3 regions of the Pseudomonas sp. SA233 genome follow, and region 3 is predicted to be linked to each of the others. Evidence: predicted binding sites of a transcription regulator. Region 3 holds the regulator's gene; each other region holds the start of a gene.
The links. The regulator FliA, encoded in region 3, starts transcription of late flagellar genes. The targets are predictions, from matches to a motif close to CTAAAGTTTNNNNNNNNNNNGCCGNTAA.
Positions count from the first base shown of each region.

Region 1: a site for FliA is predicted at 5,873-5,900, ahead of M1D87_RS11370 (methyl-accepting chemotaxis protein). Genes of this name have one in related genera too.
Region 2: a site for FliA is predicted at 8,850-8,877, ahead of motA (flagellar motor stator protein MotA). Genes of this name have one in related genera too.

Region 1 is NZ_CP096449.1:2,445,134-2,455,486, reverse strand. It holds gene M1D87_RS11385 (MFS transporter) at 128-1,354, shown strand; gene M1D87_RS11380 (potassium transporter Kup) at 1,655-3,496, shown strand; gene M1D87_RS11375 (hypothetical protein) at 3,642-3,962, shown strand; gene M1D87_RS11370 (methyl-accepting chemotaxis protein) at 4,188-5,813, opposite strand; gene M1D87_RS11365 (tetratricopeptide repeat protein) at 6,067-6,465, shown strand; gene pdxR (MocR-like pyridoxine biosynthesis transcription factor PdxR) at 6,561-8,051, opposite strand; gene M1D87_RS11355 (NAD(P)H dependent flavin oxidoreductase family protein) at 8,130-9,806, shown strand; gene dapA (4-hydroxy-tetrahydrodipicolinate synthase) at 9,958-10,353, opposite strand, start outside.
Region 2 is NZ_CP096449.1:5,166,567-5,176,919, reverse strand. It holds gene parC (DNA topoisomerase IV subunit A) at 1-1,566, shown strand, start outside; gene M1D87_RS23770 (PqiC family protein) at 1,739-2,449, shown strand; gene M1D87_RS23765 (AhpA/YtjB family protein) at 2,609-4,066, opposite strand; gene serB (phosphoserine phosphatase SerB) at 4,202-5,416, shown strand; gene asd (archaetidylserine decarboxylase) at 5,549-6,412, opposite strand; gene M1D87_RS23750 (rhodanese-like domain-containing protein) at 6,422-7,231, opposite strand; gene M1D87_RS23745 (HDOD domain-containing protein) at 7,276-8,811, opposite strand; gene motA (flagellar motor stator protein MotA) at 8,942-9,793, shown strand; gene motB (flagellar motor protein MotB) at 9,797-10,353, shown strand, end outside.
Region 3 is NZ_CP096449.1:4,078,827-4,089,179, forward strand. It holds gene M1D87_RS18795 (flagellar motor protein) at 1-600, opposite strand, end outside; gene M1D87_RS18800 (protein-glutamate methylesterase/protein-glutamine glutaminase) at 600-1,739, opposite strand; gene M1D87_RS18805 (chemotaxis protein CheA) at 1,786-4,023, opposite strand; gene M1D87_RS18810 (protein phosphatase CheZ) at 4,036-4,824, opposite strand; gene M1D87_RS18815 (chemotaxis response regulator CheY) at 4,846-5,220, opposite strand; gene fliA (RNA polymerase sigma factor FliA) at 5,324-6,064, opposite strand; gene fleN (flagellar synthesis regulator FleN) at 6,061-6,894, opposite strand; gene flhF (flagellar biosynthesis protein FlhF) at 6,988-8,295, opposite strand; gene flhA (flagellar biosynthesis protein FlhA) at 8,307-10,353, opposite strand, start outside.

The sequences.
Region 1 (10,353 bases), 1.6 Mb from region 3:
GCGCTGATGATTACTATCGAGCGACCCGCATGTTGGCCAGGCGAAACCGCCCCCTATAATCCCCGGCAAATTTCCCCCGCTCCTTGCGCCTGCTTCAGGCGACATCCCTCTCTTGGAATCCAATACCATGCCAAGTGCCAGCCAGGCCCCTCGTGGCCTCCCCGAACATGATCAACAAAGCGTCAGCCAGCAGTGGCTGGCGATCCTTTCAGTCGCCGTCGGCGCTTTCGCCCTGGTGACCAGCGAGTTCCTGCCGGTGGGCGTACTCAACGATGTCGCTAGCGACCTTGGCATCAGTGCAGGCCACGCCGGCCTGATGGTTACCCTGCCCGGCATCATGGCCGCCCTCGCCGCCCCACTACTGTCGGTGGGCATTGGCGCTCTGGACCGTCGCTACCTGCTGATCGGGCTGACGCTGATCATGATCATCGCCAACGCGTTAGTGGCCTACGCCAGTGACTTCAACCTGCTGCTGTTCGGCCGCGTGCTGCTGGGCGTGAGTATCGGCGGCTTCTGGGCAACGGCCATTGCCCTCAGCGGCCGCCTGGCGCCAAAGGGCGTGGGCGTAGCCCAGGCCACCTCGATCATCATGGTCGGCGTAACCCTTGCCACCGTGCTGGGCGTGCCGGTGGGCACCTGGTTGAGTGGCCTGATGGGCTGGCGCATGACCTTCCTGATAACCGCGCTACTGGGCATACCGGTGCTGCTGGCGCAGATCCTGTTGCTCCCGCGGCTCAACCCGGACAAAGCCATTCGCATCAGCGACCTGCCGGCCCTGTTCATCAACCCACAGGCGCGGGTTGGCCTGATCGCCGTGTTGCTGATCGGCCTGGCGCACTTTGCCGCGTACACCTATGTCGCCCCCTTCTTCAAGCAGAGCTCCGGCTTCGATGGGCCTACCATTGGCTCGTTGCTGCTGCTTTATGGCGTGGCCGGGGTATTCGGCAATATCTTCGCCGGTTTCGCCGCCAACCGCAGCGTACGTCACACCCTGCTGCTGGTAGCGCTGATGATCGGCACCAGCACTGCCCTGTTCCCTCACTTCGCCACCGGCATGACCGGTGCCGCGATGCTGATCGGGTTGTGGGGCTTCGCCTTCGGCGCGTTCCCGGCCTGCGCCAGTATCTGGATGTTCGTCGTCGCGCCCAAGGATGTCGAACGTGGCATGCCGCTGTTCGTTGCCATGTTTCAGGTGATCATTGCACTGGGCTCGTTCTTCGGCGGTCGGATCGTCGACCAGCTGGGCAGCTCGGTGTTGCTGAGCCTGGCCACGGCCCTGGTGGGTTGCGGTTTCGCTACGGTGCTGGTGCTGGGGCGTAACGTCAGCAACAGCCTGGCGGCGCAACCTGGCTGACCACCCCATCGCCGGCAGGCCAGCTCCCACAGGGACCACGTAAACTCTTGAAGTCTGCGCTGTACCTGTGGGAGCTGGCCGGGACGCAAAGCGGCCCCGAATTGCTTACTGACAGGTATTGGGGCGCTGGCTGATTTTTTACGCTCTTTTTACGACTGAGCCGGCAGACAGAAGGAATACTGGGCGCGCGATGCTCAGGGATGGCATGCATTTATACCCGCCAGTCCAGAGAAACCTTTCGTGAGCCAGTCCACCGTCATCGCAAATCAATCCCTTCCCGCCAAGTCCAACCCTGTCGGCATGCTCGTCGCCGCTGTCGGCGTGGTGTATGGCGACATCGGCACCAGCCCGCTGTACACCCTCAAGGAGGTGTTCGCCGGGCACTATGGCGTACAGGCCAACACCGCTGGCGTACTCGGAGTGCTGTCGCTGGTGTTCTGGTCGTTGCTCTGGGTGGTATCGCTCAAGTACGTACTGTTCATCCTGCGTGCCGACAACCAGGGCGAAGGTGGCATCATGGCCCTGACCGCCCTGGCGCATCGGGCGGCGGCGCCCTACCAGCGCCTGGGCAGGATACTGGTGCTGCTCGGCTTGTTCGGCGCCGCGCTGTTCTACGGCGACAGCATGATCACGCCGGCGATTTCCGTGCTATCGGCCGTCGAGGGCCTGCAACTGGCCTTCGACGGTATCGAGCATTGGGTCGTGCCACTGTCGGTGGTGGTGCTGGTGGCCCTGTTCCTGATCCAGAAGCATGGCACCGCGCGCATCGGCATCCTCTTCGGGCCGATCATGGTGCTGTGGTTCGTCGTGCTGGGTGCACTGGGCCTGCACGGCATCGTCCAGCGCCCGGAGGTGCTGCAGGCACTCAACCCGCTCTGGGCGGTGAAGTTCTTCGTGCTGCACCCGGGCATGGGCGTGGCGATCCTGGGCGCGGTGGTGCTGGCGCTGACCGGCGCCGAAGCGCTCTACGCCGATATGGGGCACTTCGGCCGCAAACCCATCGCCCGGGCCTGGTTCCTGCTGGTGCTGCCCGGCCTGGTACTGAACTACTTCGGCCAGGGCGCACTGATCCTCGGCGACCCGCAGGCAGTGCGCAACCCGTTTTACCTGCTGGCGCCCGAATGGGCCCTGCTGCCCATGGTCGGGCTGGCCACGCTGGCCACCATCATCGCGTCCCAGGCCGTGATTTCCGGTGCGTTCTCGCTGACGCGCCAGGCCATCCAGTTGGGCTACGTACCGCGCATGTTCATCCAGCACACCTCCAGCGAGGAACAGGGGCAGATCTACATCGGCATGGTGAACTGGGCACTGATGGTTGGCGTGGTGCTGCTGGTGGTCGGCTTCGAGTCGTCCGGGGCACTTGCGGCCGCCTATGGCGTAGCCGTGACCGGGACCATGCTGATCACCACACTGCTGGCTTCGGCAGTGGTGCTGTTGCTGTGGAAGGCACCACGCTGGCTGGCGGTGCCGATGCTGCTGGCATTCCTGCTGGTCGACAGCCTGTATTTCGCCGCCAATGCGCCGAAGATCCTCCAGGGCGGTGCATTTCCGGTGATTGCCGGCCTTGCACTGTTCACCCTGATGACTACCTGGAAGCGCGGGCGACGGATGATCGTCGAGCGGCTGGACGAAAGTTCGCTGCCGCTGGACCTGTTCATTACCAGCCTCAGGGCCCAACCGCCTCACCGCGTGGGCGGTACTGCCGTATTCCTGTCCGCCAGGCCCGAGGCGGTGCCTCACGCCTTGCTGCACAACCTGCTGCATAACCAGGTACTGCATGAACAGGTGGTGCTGTTGACCGTCGTGTTCGAGGACGAGCCACGGGTCAACGCTGGCAAGCGCTTTGACGTCGAGGAGTTTGGTGACGGCTTCTTCCGCGTGAGCCTGCATTTCGGCTTCATGGAGGAGCCCGACGTGCCGTTGGCGTTAAGCCGCTGTCAGCGTGCGGACCTTGAGTTCGGCCCCATGCGCACCACTTATTTCCTCAGCCGGGAGACGGTCATTGCAGGCAGGCAGATGGGCATGGCCCGCTGGCGTGAGCACCTTTTTGCCTTCCTGCTGAAGAATGCCAACAGCAACCTGAAGTACTTCAAGCTGCCGCTGAACCGGGTGATCGAGCTTGGCACCCAGGTCGAGATCTGAGCAGTCATGAAGCTTGAGGCTGCCAGGTACTGAAAGCGCCTGGCAGCCGCTTCATCGAACGGCTGCGCACTGCGGAACTTGAAAGGCAACCTTATGTCGTATCCGCACTCAAGCTCCCCCCTGCGCCTTCTGGAAGCGAACAAACATGAAAAAAACCCTGGTAGCGGTCTTTACCTGTACCCTGGCGCTCGGCGCAACTGCATTGTTGCCTGCCGATGTCTCGCCGATTGGTTCCGCATATGCCAAAGGTAATGGCAATGGCGGTGGCAAAGGTGGGTTCAACGGTAATGGCGTCGGCTACGAGAGTGATCATGCAGGCAAAGCCACCCGCAACCATGGCGAGAGCGGCAATCACTATGGAAGCCTGCGCAATGATGACAACGGCCGTGGCACTACCCGGTCCGGCATTGCCCATTCCAAGGAACACAACAAGGCCGGGCGCTCCTCTTCGAAGCACGATCGATAACTGAAAGCGCACATGGCGTGCCCTCGAACCGGGCGATGCGGTGGATGGCACCGGCTGCGCCGGTGTTCGCGGGTAAACCCGCTCCCACAGGTACGGCGCATTCCTTCAGCTGATGGGTCCCTGTGGGAGCGGGCATGCCCGCGAAGCAGGCGACGCGGTGGAAGGCACCGGCTACGCCGGTGTTCGCGGGCGCGCCCACTGCCACAGTCTGGTGCCCGCCAGACCTCAAACCCTGAACCGCGCCACCAACGCCGCCATCTCCCCCACCAACCCCGACAACGCCTTGCTCGCCTCACTGGTCTGCTGCGCCCCTGCTGCCGAGGATGTCGACAGCTCGCGAATGTTCAGCAGGTTGCGGTCCACCTCTCGCGCCACCTGGGCCTGCTCTTCGGCTGCACTGGCAATCACCAGGTTACGCTCGTTGATCTCGCCGATCGCACTGTAGATACCCTCAAGCACCTGCCCCGAGGCCAGGGTCACGTCCAGCGTCGACTGGGCGCGGCTGGTACTGGCCTGCATCGAGGTCATGGCCGCTTCGGTACCCGCCTGCACGCGCCCGATCATCTGCTCGATTTCCTGGGTCGACTGCTGCGTGCGGTAAGCCAGCGTACGCACTTCATCAGCCACCACCGCAAAGCCGCGCCCGGCCTCGCCCGCACGGGCGGCCTCGATGGCGGCATTGAGTGCCAGCAGGTTGGTTTGCTCGGACACCGAGCGAATCACTTCCAGCACCTTGCCGATGTCCCGCACCTGCCCGACCAGTTGCTCCAGATGCGCGCTGCTGGCCTGGATCTCCCGAGTCATGGCCTCGGTGCCGTCGATGTTGTCGTTGACTTGCCGGCGGCTTTGCGCCGCCAGCTGGTTGGATTCGCTGGTGGTCTGCGAAGTGGTGATGGCATTGCGCGCAACCTCCTCAACGGCCGTGGTCATTTCGGTAACGGCGGTAGCGGCCTGCTCCAGCTCCTGGCCCTGCTGGCGCAGGTTGTTGGCGCTTTCCTCGGTGACCGTATTCAGCGCCGTGGCGGCTGCGTCCAGCTGCCTGGCACAGTTGCTGATCTGCCCCAGGGTGTCGCGCTGGCTCTGCTGCATGCGCTCAAGTTCATGGAACAGCTGGCCGATCTCGTTACTGCCCTGCCCCTGCACCGGCACGCTCAGGTCGCCGCCGGCAATGCGCTGGAAGTGCCGGCCAGCTTCGCGCAGCGGGTGCAGCACGCGCTGGGCAATAAAGGCCCAGCACAGCACCGCCAACACCAACGTCACGCCCAGCAGCCCCAGACTCAGCAGTTGGGCGCGCGCCAGGCGCCGGTCGGATTCCAGCATGATCTGCTGACCGCGCTCACTCAATGCGCCGACCAGTTGCTGGCGCAGCGCCTGCAGCCGGCCCATGGCGTTGCCGGCGTCGGTGTTGACCTTGAAATACTGCTCGAGTGAACGTTGACGGGTTGCCTCACGCTGCCCGGCGACCGCCTTGGCATACTCGCCGTAGGTGGCCTGCAGTGCCGTTGCCAGAGCGTGCAGCGCAGGCTCGCGGGCGTTTTCGACAAACTCGTCCACCAGCTTCTGGCTCTTGTCGTTCAGCTCGACCGACAGCGCCATGCGCTTGTTGGCGCTTTCCTCATGACCACCCAGCTGCTCGATGAAGCCCGAGGACACATTGGCACTGGCGCGAATCGCCATCAGCAACGCATTGTTCAACCGGTCCGACTGGTGCGCGGTCTGGTCCAGTTCGGTGATCTGCTGGTCGCTGCCCACCGCCGCCCGCCAGGCACTGACGGTGGAAAACAGCAGGGTCACGCTGAACAGCGACAGCACCCAGAACATTCCGGTGCGGATCTTCAGGTTGGCAAGCATGGGGGCAGTACTCCTTGTTGGCACCACTTCTGGTCGATGATTCGACGGTGGGTGTGCTGCTATCGGAGGTACTACCCCAGGCTTGAGGCGCCGGAGTGCGGTTATGGGCGGTAACCGAACAGATGTTGTCGAGGCACATACCGGGCAACGGGCAACAAGCCGACCAGGCGGGAACTTCAACGCTCCAATTCGGTCGATAGCATCCCCTCGCCCTCCAACCTGGCCCGCCCAAGCCCTGCCGAGTCTTCCGCCGATGCCCAGCACACCTGTTCTGTCAGCCCTGCTCCTGTTGTTCAGCGCAATCACGGCACAGGGCGCACTGGCCGGCGAACGCTACGCGCCCACACGCAGCAACAATGCTTCGACGGTGCTGATCGAAACCGCCTCGCAACAGTATGCCGACGGCCAGCTGGACCAGGCGGCGGCCACCCTGGAGCGTGCGCTGCACATTCAACCGAACAACCCGGCAACGCTGCACTACCTTGGCGTTTTGCGCCTTCAGCAAGGGCAGTATGAACAGGCCGAAACCTTGGCGCTTCGCTCCAACCTGCGTGTTGGCAACAATCACGCCCTGCGCAGCCGCAACCTGCAGCTGATAGAAGCCGCGCACAAGGCCCAGGGCTCGGGCATGCTGCCGACGGCTGCGCATTGACGGCGGCAAGACGTTGCGCGCGACGGTATTGTTCTGCCCGGTGATATAGGCAACCTCGTCGCTGGTCAGGACTGCCAGGCAGGCTGTCCTTTCTACTACCCGGTAATCGCCTTCGCCGCCTGCGCCAAACGTTGTGTAGCCAGCCGAATTTCATCCATGTCCAGCGAGGCGAACCCGAGGCGCAAGGCATTTTCCGCATGACCAAACGGCGAAAACTGCCGGCCACTGCGTACCACCAGATCCAACTCCAACGCCTTGCCAACCAACTGATCCACATTGATCCCGTCAGCAAACCTCACCCACAGCGCCAGCCCACCTTCCGGCTCGCGCACGGTTACCTGCTCGCCAAAGGCATCGCGCAAGCAAACCAACAGGGTCTCTCGACGTCGGCGATACTCCCGGGTGACCCGACGCAAGTGCTTCTTCAGCTCGCCATCATTGATCAAGTCCGCCAGCATCTGCTGCATCACCGCATCGCCCTGCCCCAGGGTCAGCGTCGCCCTGCGTTCGAGCGCTGCGGCCACCTCCGCCGGCGCCACGATGAAACTGCAACGGAACGTACTGCCCAAGGACTTGGACAATGAGCCAATGTAGATCACATGCCGCTGCTGACGGTCGCTGGCCAGCGGCAGGTAAGGCCTCCCGGCAAAGTGGTATTCATGGTCGTAGTCTTCCTCGACCACGCAGAAGTCGTGCTGCCGCGCCAGTTCCAGCAACTGCTGCCGGCGCCCGGCAGGCAGGCTGACCGTGGTCGGGAACTGGTGATGGGGTGTGATGTACAGCATGCGTACCTGGTGCAGCCGGCACAATGCATCGATCTGCTCGACCCGACAGCCCTCCTCATCCAGTTCTACGGTGACCAGCCGGGCGCCCAGCTGGCGGAAGATCTCCCACGCAGGCGGATAGCTCAGGCGCTCTACCAGCACAACGTCACCAGGCTTGAGCAGCACGCTGGCCACCAGGTACAGCGACATCTGCACGCCCTGGGTCAGGCAGATATGCTCGGCGCCAACGTTCAGGCTGCGATTGTGCCGCAGCATGTCGGCCAAGGCGCTGCGCAGGGAGTGGCTGCTGCACGCGCTGCCATGGCGCACGGTGTTGGCGGCAAAGCTGTTGCGCAAGGCATTACGGTAATAGCGGTGCAGAACGGTCTGCGGCAGCAGGCGGTGGTCACAGGCGCCGTTGTCGAAGAACAGCGCACCCGGCCGATCCTGCTGCGCGGCAGCCTGTTCGTTGGCCGCGAAGTAGGCAACGGCAGGCTCCTCCTGTAGCACCAGGGCAAAGGGCTGCGCTGCATCGGGCTCGGCCAGGGTGCCAGCCGCCAGCTGCCGACTGACGAAGGTGCCACGGCGCTGCACGCTTTCCAGCCAGCCTTTGGTCTCGGCTTCCTCGTAGGCGAGGATCACCGTCTTGCGATTGACGTTCAGCAGTTGCGCCATTTCCCGCGTGCCGGGCAACGGCGTACCGGGGCGCAGACGGCCCTCGGTGATAGCGGCTACCAGGCCCTCGACGATCTGCCTGTACGAGGCCTGCGACTGCGCCGCGTCGAGCTTGAGCAGCGGCTGCCATTTGCGAAGCTGGACCATGTGAATTAACCGAAACTGGAGGTTCTACTGGTCCTGGACTATAGCAACAATCGAACCTCCACTTGCCCCGAGGTGCCCATGCAGAACCGCCACGTCATTGAACTGTCGCCCTCGGGCAAAACCTTCGACGCCAACCAGGAACTGCTGCTCGATGCCATGCTCGCCAGCGGCCTGCCGGTACCCTTCTCCTGCCGCCGCGGCGCCTGCGGGTCGTGCAAGGTCAAGGTGGTGTCGGGGCAGTATCGGGACAAGCAGCGGACGGCAGACATGCCCGCGCCCTGCTACCCCCTCGCCGCCGACGAAATGTTGCTGTGCCAGAGCCACGCCTGCAGCGACATGCGCCTGGAAATCCCCGGCTGGTCCCTGGAAACCCAGGCGCTGGAAATCCACGCGCAGGTTCATGGCAAACGCGAACTGAGCACCGATATCGTCGAACTGGTGCTTCAGCCTGCGCAGCCGTTGTCGGCACGGGCTGGCCAGTACGTACGCTTTCGGCTGGACAACGGCGATAGCCGCTGTTTTTCCATCGCCAACCTGCCCGACCGGGACCAGGGGAAACTGGTGTTTCACATCCGCAAGGTCAGTGGCGGCCTGTTTACCGAACTCCTGCTGCCAACCCTGCAAGCAGGTGACACCTTGAAGCTGGAAGGACCGGTGGGTGCCTGCACCTGGCAGCACGAGGCCCAGCGCCCCCTGGTGCTGTTCGCCACTGGCACAGGTTACGCCGGCATCAAGCCATTGCTGCTGACCGCCCTGGCAGGTGATGCCGAGGTCACGTTGTACTGGGGCGGCAGATCGGACGCCGACTTCTATGACCGTGAGTTTCTCGACCAGGCCAGCCGTGCACACGCTCACTTTCGCTGGCACCCGGTGCTGTCGGACCAGGCGCGCGTGCAGCAGGTGGCGCTGGCCCAGGCCCATCGCTGGGCCGACACCCAGGTCTATGCCTGCGGCAATGCCACGATGATCAGCCAGGTTCGCGAGCAGTGCCTCGCAGCAGGCCTGCAGCCCCATCGTTTTGTCGAGGAGGCTTTCGTTGCCAGCGGCACACTGGCGCCAGAGGCTTCAACAGCCAGCCCGTTGCACCCGGAGCTGGAAAAAGTCGGCCCACGCTACTCGCTGGACGGCATGCTCGCTGCCCGCGAGCAGTCGGTGCGGGCCGTTGCTGCGATAGCGAACCAGCTGAAAGTCGGCATGACCACTGCCCAGGCGCTGAAGATGGCCGCGCAAACCTTGCAGGCGATGGGTGCATCGCACACCTGGCACCCGACCTACATCCGCTTTGGCGACGACACCGTGCGCACGCCGCGCCAAGGCATTGATCTGCAACGTGTATTACGTACTACGGATATCGTCGTGGTCGACGTCGGCCCGGTATGGGATGGCTATGAGGGCGACTATGGCGACACCTTCGTGTTCGGCCAGCACGAGCTGCACCACGCCTGCGTCAAGGCACTGCATGAGGTGTTCGACGAAACCCGCCAGGCCTGGGGCCGTGGCCTGACCGGGCGCGAACTGTACGACTTCGCCGAGCGCAGTGCCCAGGTAAAAGGCTGGCAGCTGGAGCGCAACCTGGCCGGGCATCGCATCGCCGACTTCCCGCATGTGCTGTATGGGCAGGACAAACTGGCCGAGGTGGAAATCGTCCCGAGCGAAGTGGTGTGGGTGCTGGAGATCCAGTTGTGCCACCCTAGCGAGCCGGTCGGGGCGTTTTTCGAAGACATCCTGATTGGTGAGGCCAGGTCGTTCTCATAGATTCAGAAGCAAGCGATCCGCGTACCCTGTGGGAGCGGCTTTAGCCGCGAAGAATCCAACGCGCTGCATGGCACCGGCTGCGCCGGTGTTCGCGGCTAAAGCCGCTCCCACAGGGGCCCCGCTAATTCAATGAGTTTTGCGCTGTTCTATCTCAAGCGCCGAGCAAATCCACAACGCTTCGCAGCTTGCCCCGGGTCATCTCCGTGCACGCCTGCATGGGCTCTCGCAGTTCGTCGGTCATCAGCCCCTGCAGCTGCAAGGCCGCCTTGACCACAGCCGGGTTGGGCTCGGCAAAGGCCATCTTTATCCAAGGCAGCAATTGGTAGAACGTGCCGCGCGCGGCTACCCAGTCGCCATGGTCGACCTGCTGCAGCATGCGCACGTACAGGTCGGCCCGCACATGCGCCGAAGCCGAAATGGCCCCTGCGCCACCCAGGCACAGGTTGTTGAAGATCTGCACGTCCTCACCGGCCAGCACGTGGGCGTGGCCGTCCTGGATCAGGGCCATGGTGGTCTCGCTGTCACCGCCGCAGTCCTTCACCGCCGC
Region 2 (10,353 bases), 1.1 Mb from region 3:
CGGGCAGAAATCCTCAAGATGTACGAAAGCGGTCGCGGCTCCATCCGTATGCGCGCCGTCTACCGCGTCGAGGATGGCGACATCGTCGTCACCGCGCTGCCGCACCAGGTCTCCGGGGCCAAGGTGCTGGAGCAGATCGCTGCGCAGATGCAGGCCAAGAAGCTACCTATGGTCGCCGACCTGCGTGACGAGTCGGACCACGAGAACCCGTGCCGCATCGTCATCATCCCGCGCTCCAACCGTGTGGATACCGATGAGCTGATGCAGCACCTGTTTGCCACGACCGACCTGGAGAGCAGCTACCGGGTCAACGTCAACATCATCGGCCTGGACGGCCGGCCACAGCTGAAGAACCTGCGAGCGCTGCTGCTGGAATGGCTGGAGTTCCGTACCGCTACCGTCCGTCGCCGCCTGCAGCACCGCCTGGACAAGGTGGAGAAGCGCCTGCACCTGTTGGAAGGTTTGCTGACCGCGTTCCTCAACCTGGATGAAGTTATCCACATCATCCGTACCGAAGACCAGCCCAAGCAGGCCCTGATCGCCCGTTTCGACCTGACCGAAATCCAGGCCGACTACATTCTCGAGACCCGCCTGCGGCAGCTGGCACGCCTGGAAGAGATGAAGATCCGCGGCGAGCAGGATGAATTGCTGAAGGAGCAGGCCAAGCTGCTCGCCCTGCTGGGCAGCGATGCCAAGCTGCGCAAGCTGGTACGCAGCGAGCTGATCAAGGATGCTGAAACCTATGGCGACGACCGCCGCTCGCCGATCGTCGAGCGTGCCGAGGCCAAGGCGCTGTCGGAAAACGAGCTGATGCCGACCGAGCCGGTTACCGTTGTGCTGTCGGAGAAGGGCTGGGTGCGCTGCGCCAAGGGCCACGACATTGATGCCACCGGCCTGTCGTACAAGGCCGGCGATGGCTTCAAGGCCGCAGCCGCCGGGCGCTCCAACCAATTTGCCGTGCTTATCGACTCCACTGGCCGCAGCTACTCGCTGGCCGCTCACAGCCTGCCGTCGGCGCGTGGTCAGGGCGAACCGCTGACCGGCCGCCTGACGCCCCCACCGGGGGCCACCTTCGAGTGCGTTCTGTTGCCGGACGACGATGCGCTGTACGTGGTGGCTTCGGACGCCGGCTATGGCTTCGTGGTCAAGGGTGAAGACCTGCAGGCCAAGAACAAGGCCGGCAAGGGCTTGCTCAGCCTGCCCAACGGTGCCAAGGTCATGACCCCGCGGCCGGTGGCCAACCGCGAGCAGGACTGGCTGGCGGCGGTTACCACCGAAGGCCGTCTGCTGGTATTCAAGGTCAGCGACCTCCCTCAGTTGGGCAAAGGCAAGGGCAACAAGATTATCGGGGTGCCGGGCGACCGGGTGGCGAGCCGTGAAGAATTTGTTACCGATCTGGCCGTGATTGCAGATGGCGCGACGCTTGTATTGCAAGCCGGCAAGCGTACCCTATCTCTGAAAGCGGACGACCTGGAGCATTACAAGGGCGAGCGCGGACGGCGCGGCAGCAAGCTGCCACGCGGGTTCCAGCGGGTCGATGGGTTGCAGGTGGAAGTGCCGGCGTAACCGGTTGAAATGTCTGGAACGGCAATTTCAGCGTCGTTCCGGGCAGAAATGCTGGAGTCGGACGGTTATTTCGCGGATGATATGGCCCTTGCGGTGCCGGCGTGGCCGTGTGCCCGTTTGAATTTATGTGTATCACTGCGGTTGGCCTTTTGGCGACCGCCTGGATGGGATGATGAAATTTCTGCGCCTTCCATTTGCGCTGTTGATGACTGGCCTGCTGGGCCTTGGCGGGTGCACCATGCACCAGCCGGTTGCCCTGTACCAGCTCGACAGTGGTGATCCTGGCCAGCCTTCGCAGAGTGCGGGCATGGCCGTGGTGCTCGGCCCGGTATCGGTTGCCGATTACCTGCAACGTGAGACGTTCCTGCAGCGTCAGGCCGATGGCAGCCTGAGTTCAGCGACCGACGGTCGTTGGGCCGGCAGCCTTTCGTCGGATATCGACCAGCTGCTGGTGCGCCAGCTCGCCTGGCGCCTGGACAGCCAGCGCGTGGTGCTGGCCCCGGCGGCTGCCGGGTTCAACCCGGATGTACAAGTGCTGCTGTCGATCACTCGCCTGGACTCGGGCAAGGACCAGCCGGCCGTCCTGGATGCCCAGTGGCGCCTGTTGGACCGTCGTGGCCATGTGCGTGACAACCGCATCGTTCACCTCGAACAGCCACACGCGGGCAGCGAGGCGTCGCAGGTGCAGGCCCAGGGCCAGTTGCTTCAGAAACTGGCCGAACAGCTGAGCACAGCGGTCAAGCCTCTGGCTAACCAGCCGGCGATTGCCGAAGAGTCGCCTAAAAAATCGGCTGCTCCGGTGCAGGTGAAGAAGACGCCTGAGAAATCCAAGATCCCGATGGCTGCGCCGATTCGAACCGATATGGAAGTCTACCGGTTCTGATCTAACTGCCAGATACGAAAAAGCCCGCATCATTGCGGGCTTTTTCGTATCTGCAGTTTTTGTACTGTATGTGCTGGTCTCTTCGCGGGTGAGCCCGCTCCCACAGGTTGGTGCAGGCCCTGTGGGAGCGGGTTTACCCGCGAAGAAGCCAGCCCGGTATCAGGCCCGGCGTTCGTGCATCCGCGCCAACTGCCGCTCCAGCATCGACGGGTAGGGCTCCATCAGGCGCTCCACGCAGCAGGCGCCCTCAGGGCTGGCAATCGGGCGAATGCGGGCGCGCTGGCGAATCAGCGTGTCATCGCTGATCTGCCGTTCTACCAGCAACAAGTTGCGACTGTGCTGCGACAGTGCCAGAGCGTCCTGGGCCTTTTCGGCCATCAGCAGGTCTACCAGCTCCAGCCCTTGCAGGTCGTTACCCAGGGCAAGGCCCAGCTGCAGCTGCAGGGTAATGCCGCTGTCCGCTACCTCGATCTGCAGGGCATGGCCCAAGGCGCGCAACAGCTCGCCGCAGCAGATGGCGTTGGTCAGGTAGTCCTCGCCGCAGTCGCGGCTGTGGAACAGCACCAGGGTGCTGCCGTCGTTGAGCGTGTGAGTTTCACCGTCGTAGAGTGAGGCGGCATGTTCCAGGCAATCGCGGTAGCGCTCGGTCAGTTCGGTCAGGCGCGTGCGCGGCAGGCGACGCAGCTGCTCCTGCGAGCCCAGTTGCACGGCAAGCACGGCGCTGTACTGCGGCTCGTCGGATTCGACCACGGCGGCCTTGGGCGCGCTTTCGTCGTCCAGCAGGCCGGCGAAGGCTTCATCGTCATCCTCGTCCGCCTGGGCGGCAAGCTTGGCGCGCGGTGCGACCTTGGCTGCCGGGGCAGCGTCGTGCAGGTCGTCGAACTGCTCGTCTTCTTCTTCTTCGGGCTCCGGCTCAGGTGGCGGCGGCGGGGCCAGGCGCGCGTGCAGCTGGCGGGCGATGTCGCCGATCTCGTCCTGGCGGTCGGTGGCCGGGGTATAGGGTTGCGGGTCGCGCAGCCACACCCGCAGCTGCAGCAACGGCAGGGTGATGAAGCGGCCCTGGCGCAGGCTCAGGGTCAGCGCCAACACCAGCAGGATGGCGGCAAGGATGCCCATGCTCTGCAGACTGATCAGCATCGGCTGCTGGAACTGGCTCATGTCCAGGCTGATGCGCAGTTGCCCGGCGGTCACGTCCTGGAAGGTGATCTTGGTCTGGTACAGGCCTTCGGCCTCGCCCAGCAGGCTGTTGCGCGGGCGCTGGCCGGCTTCCGCGAGGATGCGGTTGTCCACGCTGTAGATCGCCGCATGGGCCACCAGTGGGTTTTTCACCAGGTTGCCGAGCAGAACGTTGAGGCTGAGGATGTCGTTGGCCACCAGCAACTCGGTCGCCGAGGTGGCGGTCTGGGTGGTCAGGCTCTGGCCCAGGGCATCGGCCTGCTCGTGCATGGCCTGCTTGAACTGCAGGCCCATCACGCAGGCGTAGATCACCAACGCCAGCGCCACCAGGAAAATGTTGGTGCAGGCGATGCGTAGTGCCAGCGGCACGCGACGTTGACTCAGGGCGCGATAGATCATCAGGAAGAAGTTGTCTGCTTTGACGGGCGTGGGCCGGTTCACTGAGCTCGGCTCTTAATGGCATGAAAGTGTGGGGCAGTATAGCGAGCCGGGTTTTGTCGGCAAAGTATCGTTGGCGCCCGACGGTCACGGAAAATCGGTAGAATGCGCATTTTTCATCGAAGTCGGAGCCAGGTTGTGCGCGAAATCGTCCTGATCAACATCACCGGTGAGGACCGTCCCGGTCTCACTGCGGCTATCACCGGCGTCCTGCTGCAGGGCGGTGTGAGCATCCTCGACATTGGCCTGGCAGTCATGCACGGTACCTTGTCGTTCGGCATCCTGGTCGATATCCCGGACAACGAAGTGGCCACCTCCCTGCTGCAGAGCGTGCAGGCCAAGGCCCACGAGCTGAACCTGCAGGCCCGCTACACGCCGATTTCCGAGGCGGACTACCAGCACTGGGCCGATGGCCAGGGCGAGGCGCGCCACATCGTCACCTTGCTCAGCCGCAAGATCACTCCAGAGCAACTGCAGCGGGTGAGTGCGGTGATCAGCCGGTACGGCCTGACCATCGAGCGCATCGAGCGCCTGTCGGCCCGTGTGGCGCTGGATGCCGAGACCGACAAGGGCAAGGCGGCCATCGAGATCTCTGTGCGCGGCGTGCCGAGCGATGCCGAGGCTCTGCGTGCCGACTTCTTCGCCCTGGCCGAAGAGCTGAGCATCGACATTGCCTTCCAGAAGGACGACCTGTTCCGCCGCAACCGTCGCCTGGCGGTCTTCGACATGGACTCGACGCTGATCGAAGCCGAGGTCATCGACGAACTGGCAAAGGCCGCTGGCGTGGGTGAGCAGGTTGCCGCCATCACCGAGCGCGCCATGCGCGGCGAGCTGGACTTCCGCGCCAGCTTCAAGGAGCGCATGGCGCTGCTCAAGGGCCTGGATGTGGGCGTGTTGGATGAGATCGGGGCGTCGCTGCGTCTGACTGAAGGTGCCGAGAACCTGTTTGCCGAGCTCAAGCGCCTGGGTTACAAGACCGCGATCCTGTCCGGTGGCTTCACTTACTTTGCCCGCCAGGTGCAGGCGCGCCTGGGCATCGACTATGTGTTCGCCAACGAGCTGGAAGTGGTCGATGGCAAGGTGACCGGCGTGGCTGTGGAGCCGATCGTCGATGCCCAGCGCAAGGCCGAGCTGCTGCAGAAGCTGGCCAGCGAAGAAGGCTTGCAGCTGGAGCAGACCATTGCCGTGGGTGACGGTGCCAACGACCTGCCGATGCTGTCGCTGGCCGGCCTGGGTGTGGCGTTTCGTGCCAAGCCGCTGGTACGCCAGTCGGCCAAGCAGGCGATTTCTACCCTGGGATTGGATGGAGTGTTGTATCTGCTGGGCCTGCGCGACCGCGACGCGCGCGGCTGATCTGCAAATTTGGGGCTGCTTCGCAGCCCTTTCGCGACACAAGGCCGCTCCTACAGGGAATCGCATATCTCCTGTAGGAGCGGCCTTGTGTCGCGAAAGGGCCGCAAAGCGGCCCCAGGTTCCATCAGGCAATCAAGCCTGCACAGGCGCCGCCAACTGCTGCCCCATGCGCACCGCTGAACCCGCACCCAGGTTCTCCGCCCACTTCACCTGCTCCGGCCCGAACAGCACGATAGCAGTCGACCCCAGCTTGAAGCGGCCTAGTTCGGCACCTTTCTCCAGGTGGATCGGCGCGCGGCTGGCTTCGTCGTAGCGGAAGGTCTTCAGTTCACGCTTGGGTGGCGTCACCAGCCCGGCCCACACGGTTTCGATCGAAGCGACGATCATCGCGCCCACCAGCACCACGGCCATCGGCCCGCGCTCGGTATCGAACAGGCAGACCACGCGCTCGTTGCGGGCGAACAGCTCGGGGACGTTCTCTGCGGTGGTCTGGTTGACCGAGAACAGGCGGCCCGGCACGTAGACCATTTCACGCAGGGTACCGGCCAGCGGCATGTGCACGCGGTGGTAGTCCTTGGGCGACAGGTAGATGGTGGCGAACTCGCCGCCCATGAACGGCGCGGCCATGGCCGGGTCACCGCCCAGCAGCTCCTGCGCGCTGAAACCGTGGCCCTTGGCCTGGAAGATGCGGCCGTGCTCGATCGGGCCAAGCTGGCTGACGGCACCGTCGGCGGGGCACAGGATGGCGCCCGGGGTCTCGTCCAGCGGGCGGGCACCCGGCTTAAGGGCGCGGGTGAAGAATGCATTGAAGTGCTCGTAGGCGCTCAGGTCCTCGACCAGCGCTTCGCTCATGTTGACCTGGTAACGCTTGGCGAACCAGGCGGTGAAGGCATTCTTGAACCAGCGCACGCGGCACTCGGCTATGCAGCCGGCCAGCCGCGACAGCAAGTGGTGCGGCAGCAGGTACTGGCTGATGATGAACAAACGGGATTTCATGCAGGTTCCTTAGACTTCTACAGGCGTGTCCGGGTGGTTGCCCCATTCGCTCCACGAGCCGGCGTAGGCCTTGACCCGTGGATAGCCGAGGGCCTTGGCCACCAGGTAGGTGAAACCGGAGCGACGGTGGGATTGGCAGTGGGTAATGACTTCCTTGTCAGGAGTGATGCCCAGTTTCTGCAGGACTTCGGCGATATCCTTGCGTATGCGCAGGTGGTCATTGAGGTCCATGCCGGACGTCCACTCGAAGTTGATCGCGCCGGGAATGTGGCCGCCCCTGGCTGCCAGTACTTTCTCGCCGCGGAATTCCTGCGGGCCACGAGCATCCCAGATGACCAGATCTTCCGCGCCCAGGCGGCTTTGCAGGTACTCTCGGGTGGCTGTGGGTGCCGTGTCGATGCGCAGCTGCACGGGGGAATTAGCTCTGGCGGGCGCTTCGGTGGAGAGCTTGTCGGCCGGCCAAGCCTGGATGCCGCCGTTCAGGTAGTGATAGCGCTTGTGCCCGATCACATCGAGCAGCCAGATGAAGCGCCCGGCCCAGCCGCCACCTTCATCGTCGTACACCACATACACCGCATCCTCGCGGTGGCCGAGTTCACTGAACAGCTTCTCCAGATCGGCCTGGGCCGGCAGCAAGCCGGGCGCAGGCGGCTGGCCGAGCTGAGTACGCTTGCCTTCGACAAAGCGTGCGCCGGGGATATGCCCGCTGACATAGCGGTTGGCGCTGCTCAGGTCGACCAGGATCAGCTGTGGCGAATCCAGGCGCGGCAGCAGGTCCGCGGCTTCGATCACCAGGGGCAGGCCGGAAAAGTCAGTCATCCACGGTCTCCAGTGTGGAAAGAGGGGCGATTGTAGCGCAAGGCTCAGGCCTTGCGGTTGGCAAACACCGACAGCGCCCGTTCGGTGCACTGTGCGGTCTTGCCGAAGGCTTGCACGCTGATATCGGCCAGCGGCCGGCAGCCCTGGTCAGCGACCATCAGCATCAGCACCTGGTCCGCCACCGCCAGCGAGCGCAGCAGCACGTGCTCGCTGCGGAACAAGGCACGCAGCGGGGCCGGCAGCAGGGCCGAGAACTGGCTGTGGTTTTCCGGGGTGATACGCAATTGCCCGGCCTTGGCCAGCAGCTTTTGCAGCAGTTTGTTCTGCGCCACCGGCAGTACCAGCGCCCCGGCTTCCTTGGGCAGGCCGGCCATCTGCTGCACGCGCAGCTGGTCGTTGGCCTTGTCCAGGCTCAGCAGCAGTATCCGCTGCATGCCAGAGGCCAGAAGGGCCTCGATAACCTGCGTGGCCAGGTGCACGCTGTTGGTGAACGGGCTGGGCTGGGCCAGAAGGTCTTGGCACAGCTTGCGCCAGCGCGCCAGTTCGTCGCTTGTGGGAGGTGGCGGAGCCAGCATGTCTGGGTGCGGACGGCGCTGGTGCCAGGGCCAGATCAGCGCTTCGGCCGGGTGGAACAAGGCATGCTGGGCATGGCGGCGGGCGCTGGCCGCAGCCTGCTGGTGCACCTGCTGCTGCACGTCGTCCAGCGAGGTCTGCAGGTACAGTGCGGTCAGCAGCTGCCAGCGCAACAGGTGCGGGTTGTCCCAGCCCACTTGTGCCGCCAGGGCCAGGTTGTTTGCCAGCAGCACGGTGTTGGCCGGCTGGTTGAACCAGCGGCGCAGGCCAGGCTCGGCGTCCAGGCGGTGTTGCTGGCTGAGCAGATCCGGGTCGCGGGCGATACTGAGCACCTGGGCCAGTTGTTCGCGCTCTTCCAGCAGCAGGCGGTAACCCTGGGTCACCCATTGTGGCAGGCGCCAGTACTCCGCCATGGTCTGGCACAGCTCCATGATGCGCACGCCAAACAGTTCTTCCTCGACATGGGCGGCGTCTTCGCCCTTGTGGATAACCCGCAGCTCCCAGGTATCGAGCAGCTTGGGGTAGGCCAGCGCCAGCGGCCAGAGTGGCGACAGGAACAACAGGCTGCCCCAGTGGATTTCCTGCCACAGCCGTGCCAGGCGGCTTGCGAACAGGCCGCTGGCCTGCTGCGAGGCGTGCTGGCTGATCAGCTGAAACTGGCACAGTACCGGCGGGATCTCTTCGACGGGCACGGCTGGCAGGCGCTTGAGCAGCTGTTCGCTGCGCTCCAGGCCCAGGCGGTTGAGGGCGACTTCCAGGCTTTCGGCGGGCTCGGCCAGGCTGGCATTGGTGGGGTGATTGGCTTCGCGCATCACCGACAGCACCAGTGCCGGGCTATCCTGCATCAGTTCGGCGATATCGCGCAGCGAGCGGCGGCTATCGTGGATGGCGGCCATGACCCGGTCGTAGCTGTGCTTCGGCACGGGGATGCGAACACTCTCGAGCAGCTTTACCCAGGCCTCTAGCGTACGTGGAGCCTGAGCGGGCACCTTGGTTTCAATTGGCATTTTGACATCAGTCCGAACTGGCTTTTCGCATTGAGTGGCTATAGTCTGGCGCAGTTCTGCCGATAAGTAGAAGAAGAGTTTTAAAGCTCCCGTCTCTTCCCCTGACCACGACAGCAAGTGCTTTGAACCTATGGCTAAAATTATCGGCATCATCGTCGTATTCGCGAGCGTGCTCGGCGGATACGTGCTTTCCCACGGCAAGATCGCGGCACTGATCCAGCCGTTCGAAGTACTGATCATCGGCGGTGCGGCCTTTGGTGCATTTCTGCAGGCCAACCCTGGCCACATGACCATGCACGTCATCAAGAAGTCGATGAAGATGTTCGGCTCGCGCTTCACTCACGCCTTCTACCTGGAAGTGCTGGGCCTGGTGTACGAAATTCTCAACAAGAGCCGGCGCGAAGGCATGATGGCCATCGAGGCCGATATCGAGGATGCCGCCGCCAGCCCGATCTTCGCCAAGTACCCGACGGTGCTGGCCGATGAGCGCATGACCGCGTTCGTCTGCGACTATCTGCGCATCATGTCCACCGGCAACATGGCCCCGCACGAACTCGAGGGCCTGTTCGACATGGAACTGCTGAGCATGAAGGAAGAACTGGAGCACCCGTCCCATGCGGTGACCGGCATCGCCGACGGCATGCCTGGCTTCGGTATCGTTGCGGCGGTACTGGGTATCGTGGTGACCATGGCCTCGCTCGGCGATGGTGACCAGGCCTCCATCGGCCTCCATGTGGGTGCGGCGCTGGTGGGTACTTTCTTCGGTATTCTGGCGGCCTACGGTTTCTTCGGCCCGTTGGCCAAGTGCCTGGAGCACGATGCCAAGGAAGAGCTGAACCTCTACGAATCGATCAAGGCTTCGCTGGTGGCCTCGGCCTCGGGCATGCCGCCTTCGCTGGCGGTCGAGTTCGGGCGCAAGGTGCTATACCCCAAGCACCGCCCAAGCTTCGCCGAACTGGAACAAGCGGTTCGCGGTCGCTGAGTCATGGAGAACAATCAGCCCATCATCGTCAAGCGCGTCAAGCGCTTTGGCGGCGGCCACCACGGCGGCGCCTGGAAAATCGCCTTCGCCGACTTCGCCACGGCGATGATGGCGTTCTTCCTGGTGCTGTGGCTGTTGTCCACGGCCACCCCGGAACAGAAGATCGCCATTGCCGGCTACTTCAAGGACCCGATCGGCTTCTCGGAAAGCGGAACGCCCTACGTCATCGACCTGGGCGGCTCGCCTCAGCTGGCGCCGGAAAAGACCATCAACCCCGAAGCCAAGTCGGAGCCGACGCCTGATACCAGCATTCAGCTGGACAAGGACCAGGTGGAGACCATGGCCGAGCAGGTCGAGCGTGAGCGCCTGGAGTTGCTGCTGCAGGAACTGCAGAACAAGGTGGAAGAGAACCCGCAACTGCAGAAGTTCAAGGACCAGATCCTGTTCGAGATCACCCAGGACGGCCTGCGCATCCAGATCATGGACGCCGAGAACCGGCCGATGTTCGACATTGGCAGCGCGCGCCTGCAGCCGTACTTCGAGGACATCCTGCTGGCGAT
Region 3 (10,353 bases):
CAGCACCAGGTTGGCGCTGGCCACGCCGTAGATGGTCGCGACAAAGGCCACGGCAATGCCGTTGCCCAACTGCGACGGGTCGGCCAGGTTGCCCATCACGTGAATCAGGCCCATCACCGCACCGATGATGCCGATGGTTGGCGCGTAGCCGCCCATGCTCTCGAACACCTTGGCGGCTTGGATATCACGGCTTTCCTGGGTCAGGAAGTCGACTTCGAGGATGCTGCGGATGGCCTCCGGCTCGGCACCATCCACCAGCAACTGCAGGCCCTTGCGCGCATAAGGGTCAGGCTCGCTGTCGGCCACCCCTTCCAGGCCCAGCAGGCCTTCCTTGCGCGCGGTCAGGCTCCAGTTGACGACGCGGTCGATCCCGCCCGCCAGGTCTACCCGTGGCGGAAACAGGATCCAGCGCAGAATCTGCAAGGCACGCTTGAACGACGACAGCGGCGACTGCAGCAAGGCCGCCGCCAGGGTGCCGCCCAGCACGATCAGTGCCGCCGGGCCATTGATCAGGGCGCCGACATGGCCGCCTTCGAGGAAGTTGCCACCGACGATGGCGACAAACGCGAGGATCAGTCCGATCAGGCTGAGCACGTCCATCAGACGCACGCCTCCACCAGGTGCTTGCCGATTTCGTCCAGGCTGTACACCGCGTCGGCAAGGTTGGCCTTGACGATGGCCATGGGCATGCCATAGATCACGCAGCTGGCTTCATCCTGGGCCCAGACCGTGCTGCCGCCCTGCTTGAGCAGGCGCGCCCCTTCACGACCATCGGCACCCATGCCGGTAAGCACCACCGACAGCACCTTGTCGCCATACGACTTGGCCGCCGAGCCGAAGGTGATGTCCACGCACGGTTTGTAGTTCAGACGCTCGTCACCGGGCAGGATCTTCACCGTCCCACGGCCGTCGATCATCATCTGCTTGCCACCTGGGGCCAGCAGGGCCAGGCCCGGGCGCAGCATGTCGCCGTCCTCGGCTTCCTTGACGCTGATGCGGCACAGCTTGTCCAGGCGCTCGGCAAAGGCCTTGGTGAACGCCGCCGGCATGTGCTGGATCAGCACGATCGGCGCCGGGAAGTTGGCCGGAAGCTGGGTCAGCACCCGCTGCAGCGCGACCGGGCCACCCGTGGAGGTACCGATGGCCACCAGCTTGTAAGGCTTGCGCTTGGGTGCCGGCGAGTGTGCTGGCGCCGCAGCCGGGGCCGCTGCACGGGCAGGCGCAGGCGTGCGCGCCGCTGCCGGGCTGGCGAAACTGCTGGCAGCTGCGTGACCGCTGCCTGCTGGCGCGGGTACGGGTGCGGCAACCGGCGCATGGCTGGCGTAGCTGCCAAAACGGCGGTTGCTGCGGGAAATGGTATGCACCTTCTCGCACAGCAGTTGCTTGACCTTGTCGGGGTTGCGCGAGATGTCCTCGAAGTTCTTCGGCAGGTAATCCACCGCACCGGCATCCAGCGCATCGAGGGTGACACGGGCGCCTTCATGGGTCAGCGACGAGAACATCAACACCGGCGTCGGGCAGCGCTGCATGATGTGCCGCACCGCGGTGATGCCGTCCATCATGGGCATTTCGTAGTCCATGGTGATGACATCGGGCTTCAGCGCCAGCGCCTGGTCGATTGCTTCCTTGCCGTTGGTCGCGGTACCCACTACCTGGATCGTCGGATCCGCCGAGAGGATTTCCGAGACGCGGCGGCGGAAGAAACCGGAATCATCCACCACCAGGACCTTGACTGCCATAAACACTCCATTAGGCGGCGCTACCCGCCAGGGTGCGCCACCGAAATCAAATACGCCGCGCGGCGTAACGCTTGAGCATGCTCGGTACGTCGAGAATCAACGCGATGCGACCGTCGCCGGTGATGGTGGCCCCGGACATGCCCGGGGTGCCCTGCAGCATCTTGCCCAGCGGCTTGATTACCACTTCTTCCTGGCCAACCAGTTGATCGACGACAAAGCCGATGCGCTGGGTGCCGACCGACAGGATCACCACGTGGCCCTCGTGCTGCTCTTCGTGCACCTGGCCCTGGACCAGCCAGCGCTTGAGGTAGAACAGCGGCAGCGCCTTGTCGCGTACGATCACCACTTCCTGGCCGTCGACCACATTGGTGCGCGACAGGTCGAGGTGGAAGATCTCGTTGACGTTGACCAGCGGGAAGGCAAACGCCTGGTTGCCCAGCATCACCATCAGGGTGGGCATGATCGCCAGGGTCAGCGGCACCTTGATGACGATCTTCGAGCCCTGGCCCTTGGCCGAGAAGATGTTGATCGAGCCGTTGAGCTGGGAGATCTTGGTCTTCACCACGTCCATGCCCACACCGCGGCCGGACACGTCGGAAATCTCGGTCTTGGTCGAGAAGCCCGGGGCGAAGATCAGGTTGTAGCAGTCCGACTCGCTCAGGCGATCGGCGGCATCCTTGTCCATCAGGCCCTTTTCCACGGCCTTGGCGCGCAGGATGTTGGGGTCCATGCCCTTACCGTCGTCGGAGATCGACAGCAGGATGTGGTCGCCTTCCTGCTCGGCCGACAGCACTACGCGGCCGGTGCGCGCCTTGCCGGAGGCTTCACGCTCTTCGGGCATTTCCACGCCATGGTCGACAGCGTTGCGCACCAGGTGCACCAACGGGTCGGCCAGGGCCTCGACCAGATTCTTGTCGAGGTCGGTCTCTTCGCCGACCAGCTCCAGGTTGATTTCTTTCTTGAGCTGGCGGGCCAGATCACGCACCAGGCGCGGGAAGCGGCCGAAGACTTTCTTGATCGGCTGCATGCGGGTTTTCATCACCGCGGTCTGCAGGTCGGCGGTGACCACGTCGAGGTTGGACACGGCCTTGGACATGGCCTCGTCACCGCTGTTAAGGCCCAGGCGCACCAGACGGTTACGCACCAGGACCAGTTCGCCGACCATGTTCATGATCTCGTCCAGGCGCGCGGTATCGACCCGCACGGTGGTTTCCGCTTCGCTGGCGCCATGCTTGTCGGCGGCCGGGGCCGGGGCGCGGGGTGCTGCGGCAGGTTTGCTGGCAGGCGCCGGCGCAGGAGCCGGGGCAGCTGCTGCTGGCTTGGCCACGGGCGGGCTGTCGGCCTTGGCCGCTGCCGGCACTTGCACCTTGGTTGCAGCCGGGGCTTCGACGGCGGCCACGTCGCCGCCGAACTTGCCTTTGCCGTGCAACTGGTCCAGCAGCGCCTCGAACTCGTGCTCGCTGATTTCATCGCTGGCTGCACTGGTGTCAGTTGCAGCAGGCGCCGGCGCCTTGGCAGCGGGCAAGGCATCGGCCTGGAAGGTGCCCTTGCCATGCAACTGGTCCAGCAGCGATTCGAATTCGGCGTCGGTAATTTCGTCGCTGGCCGCTTCCGGCGCGCTGGCAACCGGCTGCGCGGCAACTTCGGCGCTGAACTGGCCTTTGCCGTGCAACTGGTCGAGCAGCGACTCGAACTCGGCGTCGGTGATTTCGTCACCTTCACCGCTCACGGTCTCGCCCTGCATCTGCTCGTCGGCCGCAGCTTGCGCCTTGACCGCATCGAGCGAATCGAGCAGCTGTTCGAACTCGCTGTCGGTGATGTCCTGCTCCTCGGCAGGCGCTTCGGCAACCGGTGCCGGTGCCGCGGCGGCAGGCGCTTCAACGGCCACGGCGCCCCCCGGCTCGGCCAGGCGCGACAGCGCCGCCAAAAGCTCGGGGGTAGCCGGGGTCACTTCGGCGCGCTCGCGCACCTGGCCAAACATGCTGTTGACCGTGTCCAGTGCCTCGAGCACCACATCCATCAGTTCCGCGTCGACCCGGCGCTCACCTTTGCGCAGAACGTCGAACACGTTCTCGGCGATATGGCAGCACTCCACCAGCTCGTTCAGCTGAAGGAAGCCGGCGCCCCCTTTTACAGTGTGGAAACCGCGAAAGATCGCATTGAGCAGGTCGGCATCGTCGGGCCGGCTTTCCAGCTCGACCAGTTGCTCGGACAGTTGCTCAAGAATTTCGCCGGCTTCTACCAGGAAATCCTGGAGGATTTCTTCATCGGCGCCGAAGCTCATCAAACGTGCTCCTTAAAAACCCAGGCTGGACAGCAGATCATCGACATCGTCCTGACCGGACACGACGTCTTCACGCTTATCGGCATGAATCTGCGGACCTTCACCCCGAGTCGGATGTTTTTCTCGATCTTTTTCTGCGCGCAGTTGATCGTGGTCATGCTGGATGCCCGCAAAGCGGTCGACCTGGCTGGCCATCAGCACCAGTTTGAGCAGGTTGCTTTCCACCTCGGTGACCAACGTGGTGACGCGCTTGATCACCTGGCCGGTCAGGTCCTGATAGTCCTGGGCCAGCAGAATGTCGTTGAGGTGGCCGGCGACCTTGCGGTTACCTTCGGCGCTGTGCGTCAGGAAACTGTCGACGCGCTTGACCAGTTCACGGAACTCCGGCGCAGCCACTTCGCGGCGCATGAAACGCTGCCAGTCGGTGCTCAGTGCCTGGGCCTCGCTGGCCAGGTCGTTGAGCACCGGGGTGCTTTCCTCGACCAGGTCCATGGTGCGATTGGCCGCGCCCTCGGTGAGCCTGACCACGTACGACAGGCGCTCGGTGGCGTCGGTTATCTGCGACACCTCCTCGGCCTGCGGCATGGTCGGGTCGATCTGGAAACTGACAATGGCACTGTGCAGCTCGCGGGTCAGCTTGCCGACTTCCTGGTACAGGCCGCGGTCGCGGGTCTGGTTCAACTCGTGAATCAGCTGCACCGCCTCGCCGAAACGGCCCCGCTCCAGGCTTTCGACCAGCTCCTGGGCATGCTTCTTCAGGGTCGATTCGAACTCGCCCAAAGACGTTTGTGATGAATCCATGGCGCGCCCCCCTGACGTGACTCAGCCGTTGACGCGTTCGAAGATCTTCTCGATCTTTTCTTTGAGCACCTGGGCGGTGAACGGCTTGACCACGTAGCCATTGACGCCGGCCTGTGCCGCTTCGATGATCTGGTCGCGCTTGGCTTCGGCGGTCACCATCAGCACCGGCATGGTTTTCAGGCGATCGTGGGCACGCACCTTGCGCAGCAGGTCGATGCCGGACATCCCAGGCATGTTCCAGTCGGTCACCAGGAAGTCGTAGTGGCCGTTCTCCAGCATCGGCAGCGCCGTAGTGCCGTCATCGGCTTCTTCGGTGTTGGTGAAGCCCAGGTCACGCAACAGGTTCTTGATGATCCGCCGCATCGTCGAAAAGTCGTCAACGATGAGGATTTTCATGTCTTTGTTCAAGTAGACCTCCAAGCAGTCTCAAACGCGCTCGGCCCCGAGCGCGCATTCACAATTCGGTACAACGTAGAAAACGACTGCAACGACAACGGGCTCAACGCGCCCGCCATTCCCCCAGGCGGCTGCGCAGGCGCGCGGCACACTGGCTGTGCAACTGGCTGACCCGCGACTCGCTGACCCCCAGCACCTCACCGATTTCCTTGAGGTTCAGCTCTTCGTCGTAGTACAGCGCCAGCACCAGGCGCTCACGCTCCGGCAGGTTGGAGATGGCCTCGGTCAGGGCGGCCTGGAAGCGCTCGTCCTCCAGGCCGCGCGCAGGTTCTACCTGGCCACTGGCGCCATCCTCATGCAGCCCTTCGTGCTCACCGTCCTGCAACAGGTCGTCGAAGCTGAACAGGCGGCTGCCCAGGGTATCGTTCAAGATCCCGTAGTAATCATCGAGACTCAATTGGAGTTCGGCAGCAACTTCATGATCTTTAGCGTCACGGCCGGTTCTGGCTTCAACCGCACGCATCGCGTCGCTGACCATGCGGGTGTTGCGGTGCACCGAACGCGGTGCCCAGTCGCCCTTGCGCACTTCGTCCAGCATGGCCCCGCGGATGCGGATGCCGGCGTAGGTTTCAAAGCTGGCGCCCTTGCTGGCGTCGTACTTGTTGGCCACTTCCAGCAGGCCGATCATGCCGGCCTGGATCAGGTCCTCGACCTGCACGTTGGCCGGCAGCCGCGCCAGCAGGTGGTAGGCGATGCGCTTGACCAGCGGGGCGTAGCGTTCGATCAGCTCGTACTGGGCGTCTTTCGACGCTCGGCTGTACATCTTGAAACCGCTGGCGTTCATAGCACTGGACCCGCGCTGGTGGGTTGCACCAGACGCTCGACAAAGAACTCCAGATGGCCACGCGGGTTGGCAGGCAGCGGCCAGCTGTCGACCTTCTGGGCTATCGCCTTGAAGGCCAGCGCGCATTTGGAGCGTGGGAAGGCTTCGTACACGGCACGCTGCTTCTGCACCGCCTTGCGCACGCACTCGTCATACGGCACGGCGCCCACGTACTGCAGGGCAACGTCGAGGAAGCGGTCGGTGACCTTGGTCAGCTTGGCGAACAGGTTGCGGCCTTCCTGCGGGCTCTGCGCCATGTTGGCCAGCACGCGGAAACGGTTCATGCCGTAGTCGCGATTGAGCAGCTTGATCAGGGCGTAGGCATCGGTGATCGAGGTGGGTTCATCGCATACCACCAGCAGCACTTCCTGGGCGGCGCGGACGAAGCTGACCACCGAATCACCGATACCGGCCGCGGTGTCGATCACCAGCACGTCGAGGTTGTCGCCGACTTCGCTGAACGCCTGGATCAGCCCGGCATGCTGGGCCGGGGCCAGGTGCACCATGCTCTGCGTGCCCGAGGCAGCCGGCACGATGCGCACTCCACCAGGGCCCTGCAACATCACGTCGCGCAGTTCGCAGCGCCCTTCGATGACATCGGCAAGGGTCCGCTTGGGGGTAAGGCCCAGCAGTACGTCGACATTGGCCAGGCCCAGGTCGGCGTCGAGCAGCATGACCCTGCGGCCAAGCTCGGCCAGCGCCAGGGACAGGTTCACTGAAACGTTAGTCTTGCCGACGCCACCTTTGCCACCGGTCACGGCGATCACCTGTACGGGATGCATGCTACCCATGTCTGTTCTTTACCTTGTCTCGCTGGGACTCAGGCCACACGTAGGGCAATTCTGCGTACCCTTTGGCATAGCTACCTTGCACACACTTCATCATCAACCCGCTCGCCGTGGGTTGTGATAGAGATCAGCGAACATGTCGGCCATGGCCTCTTCGCTGGGCTCGTCCTGCTGCTGCACATTGACCGCGCGGGTGACCAACTGGTGCCCCCGAGGCAGGTGCAGGTCGTCAGGAATGCGCGGCCCGTCGGTCAGGTAGGCCACTGGCAGTTCATGACTGATGGCAAGGCTCAGCACGTCGCCAAGGCTCGCCGTTTCATCGAGTTTGGTCAGGATGCAACCAGCCAGGCCGCAGCGCTTGTAGCTGTGGTAGGCGGCGGTCAGCACCTGCTTCTGGCTGGTGGTGGCCAGCACCAGGTAGTTCTTCGCGGCAATGCCACGCCCGGCCAGGGTATCCAGTTGCATGCGCAGGGCCGGGTCGCTGGCCTGCAGGCCGGCGGTATCGATCAGCACCACGCGCTTGCGCAGCAGCGGCTCCAGCGCCGCAGCAAGCGACTGGCCCGGGTCGACGTAGGTCACCGGCACGTTGAGGATGCGGCCCAGGGTCTTGAGCTGCTCCTGGGCGCCAATTCGGAAGCTGTCCATACTCACCAGCGCCAGGTTCTGCGCGCCGTACTTGAGCACGTAGCGGGCGGCCAGCTTGGCCAGGGTGGTGGTCTTGCCCATGCCGGCCGGGCCGACCATGGCAATCACCCCACCCTCTTCGATCGGCTCGACCTCGGGGATTTCGATCATCCGCGCCAGGTGCGCAAGCAACATGCGCCAGGCCTGGCGTGGCTCGTCGATCTCGGCAGTCAGGTCCAAAAGTTCACGGGCGATCGGCCCGGACAGGCCGATACGCTGCAGCCGGCGCCAGACGGTGGCCTGCTGCGGCTTGCTGCCCTGCAGCTGGTTCCAGGCCAGCGAGCCGAGCTGCACTTCCAGCAGCTCGCGCAGGCCCGACAGCTCGGAGCGCATGGCATCGAACAGGCGCGGGTCGACCGGCGCCGACGCAGGCGCTGCAGCAGCCTCGGGAACATCGACATGCGGTTCGATCAACGGCTCGGCGGCGGTCAGCGACTGCCCGGCGAACAATTGGCGGTTGTTGTCGCTGCTGTCCTGGCGGTGGCCCAGCTCGGCCTGGGCAGTGGCGATGCGCGTATGCGTCTTGCGCAGCTCTTCTTCCAGTTCGGCGTTGGGCACACGTGGAGCCAGGGCGGACAGCTTGTAGTCCAGCGCGGCCGTCAGCTCGACACCGCCGGCGATGCGACGGTTGCCGATGATGGCGGCATCGGCGCCCAGCTCATCACGGACCAGCTTCATGGCCTGACGCATATCGGCGGCGAAAAATCGCTTAACTTGCATTATCCCCTACCTCAGCCGTTAGGGCCCACGGTGGCAACGATGGTGACTTGCTTGTTGTCCGGTATTTCCTGATACGCCAGAACATGCAAATTCGGTACAGCCAGGCGGCCGAAACGCGACAGCATGGCGCGGATCGGGCCGGCGACCAGGAGGATGGCCGGCTGGCCCTGCATTTCCTGGCGCTGGGCCGCCTCGATCAGCGAACGCTGCAGCTTCTCGGCCATGCTCGGCTCCAGAAGAACACCGTCTTCCTGACCTTGCCCGGCCCTTTGCAGACTATTGAGCAAAATCTGTTCCAACCTTGGCTCCAGGGTAATCACTGGCAGCTCCGACTCAACGCCGACAATGCTTTGCACGATGGCGCGACACAATCCGACGCGCACCGCCGCCACCAGCGCGGCGGTATCTTGACTCTTGCCGGCGTTGTTCGCGATCGCCTCGGCGATACTGCGGATATCGCGCACTGGCACCTGTTCCGACAACAGCGCTTGCAGCACCTTGAGCAGGCCCGACAACGAAATGACACCCGGCACCAGCTCTTCTGCAAGTTTAGGCGATGCCTTGGCCAACACCTGCAGCAGTTGCTGGACCTCTTCATGGCCGATCAGCTCGTGGCAGTGCTTCTGCAGAATCTGGTTCAGGTGGGTGGCCACCACGGTACTGGCGTCGACCACGGTGTAGCCCAGCGACTGCGCCTGGGAGCGCTGGCCGACATCGATCCACACGGCTTCAAGGCCAAACGCCGGGTCACGCGCGGCAATGCCGTTGAGGGTACCGAACACCTGCCCCGGGTTGATTGCCAGTTCGCGATCCGGGTAGATCTCGGCTTCGGCCAGGATCACCCCCATCAGGGTCAGGCGATAGGCGCTGGGCTGCAGGTCAAGGTTGTCGCGGATGTGCACGGTGGGCATGAGGAAGCCCAGGTCCTGCGACAGCTTCTTGCGCACGCCCTTGATCCGCGCCAGCAACTGGCCACCCTGGTTGCGATCGACCAGCGGGATCAGCCGGTAGCCGACCTCCAGACCAATCATGTCGATCGGTGTGACGTCGTCCCAACCCAGCTCCTTGGTTTCCAGCGCGCGTTGTGGCGATGGCAGCAGGTCCTGCTGGCGCTGCGCTTCCTGCAGCGCCTGCGCCTTGGCCTTCTGCTGCTTCTTCCACACCAGGTACGCGCCACCACCGGCCAGCAGGCCAAGGCTGAGGAAGGCCACGTGCGGCATGCCCGGCACCAGGCCCATGACGATCATCAGCGCGCCGGACACCGCCAGGGCCTTGGGCGAATCGAACATCTGCCGGTTGATCAGCTTGCCCATGTCCTCGGAGCCCGAAGCACGGGTAACCATGATCGCGGCAGCGGTGGACAGCAACAGTGATGGCAATTGCGCCACCAAACCGTCACCGATGGTCAGCAAGGCGTACACCTTGCCGGCATCGCCAAAGCTCATGCCGTGCTGCAGCATGCCGATCAGCATGCCGCCGATCAGGTTGATGAACAGGATCAGCAAACCGGCGATGGCGTCACCGCGAACGAACTTGCTGGCACCGTCCATCGAACCGTAGAACTCGGCTTCCTGCGCCACTTCGGCACGACGGTGCTTGGCCTGGGCCTGGTCGATCAGGCCGGCGTTGAGGTCGGCGTCGATGGCCATCTGCTTGCCGGGCATGGCGTCGAGGGTGAAACGCGCGCTCACTTCCGAAATACGCCCGGCACCCTTGGTCACCACCACGAAGTTGATGATCATGAGGATGGCGAACACCACGGCACCGACCACGTAGTTACCGCCGATCACTACCTCGCCGAAGGCCTGGATCACCTTGCCGGCGGCGCCGTGGCCCTCCTGGCCATGCAGCATCACAACCCGGGTGGAGGCCACGTTCAGGGCCAGGCGCAACAGCGTGGCCACCAGCAGGATGGTGGGGAATGCGGCGAAGTCGAGCGGGCGCAGGGCGTAGACGCAGACCAGCAGGACCACGATCGACAGGGCGATGTTGAAAGTGAAGAACACGTCGAGCAGGAACGGCGGTATCGGCAACATCATCATTGCCAACATCACCAGC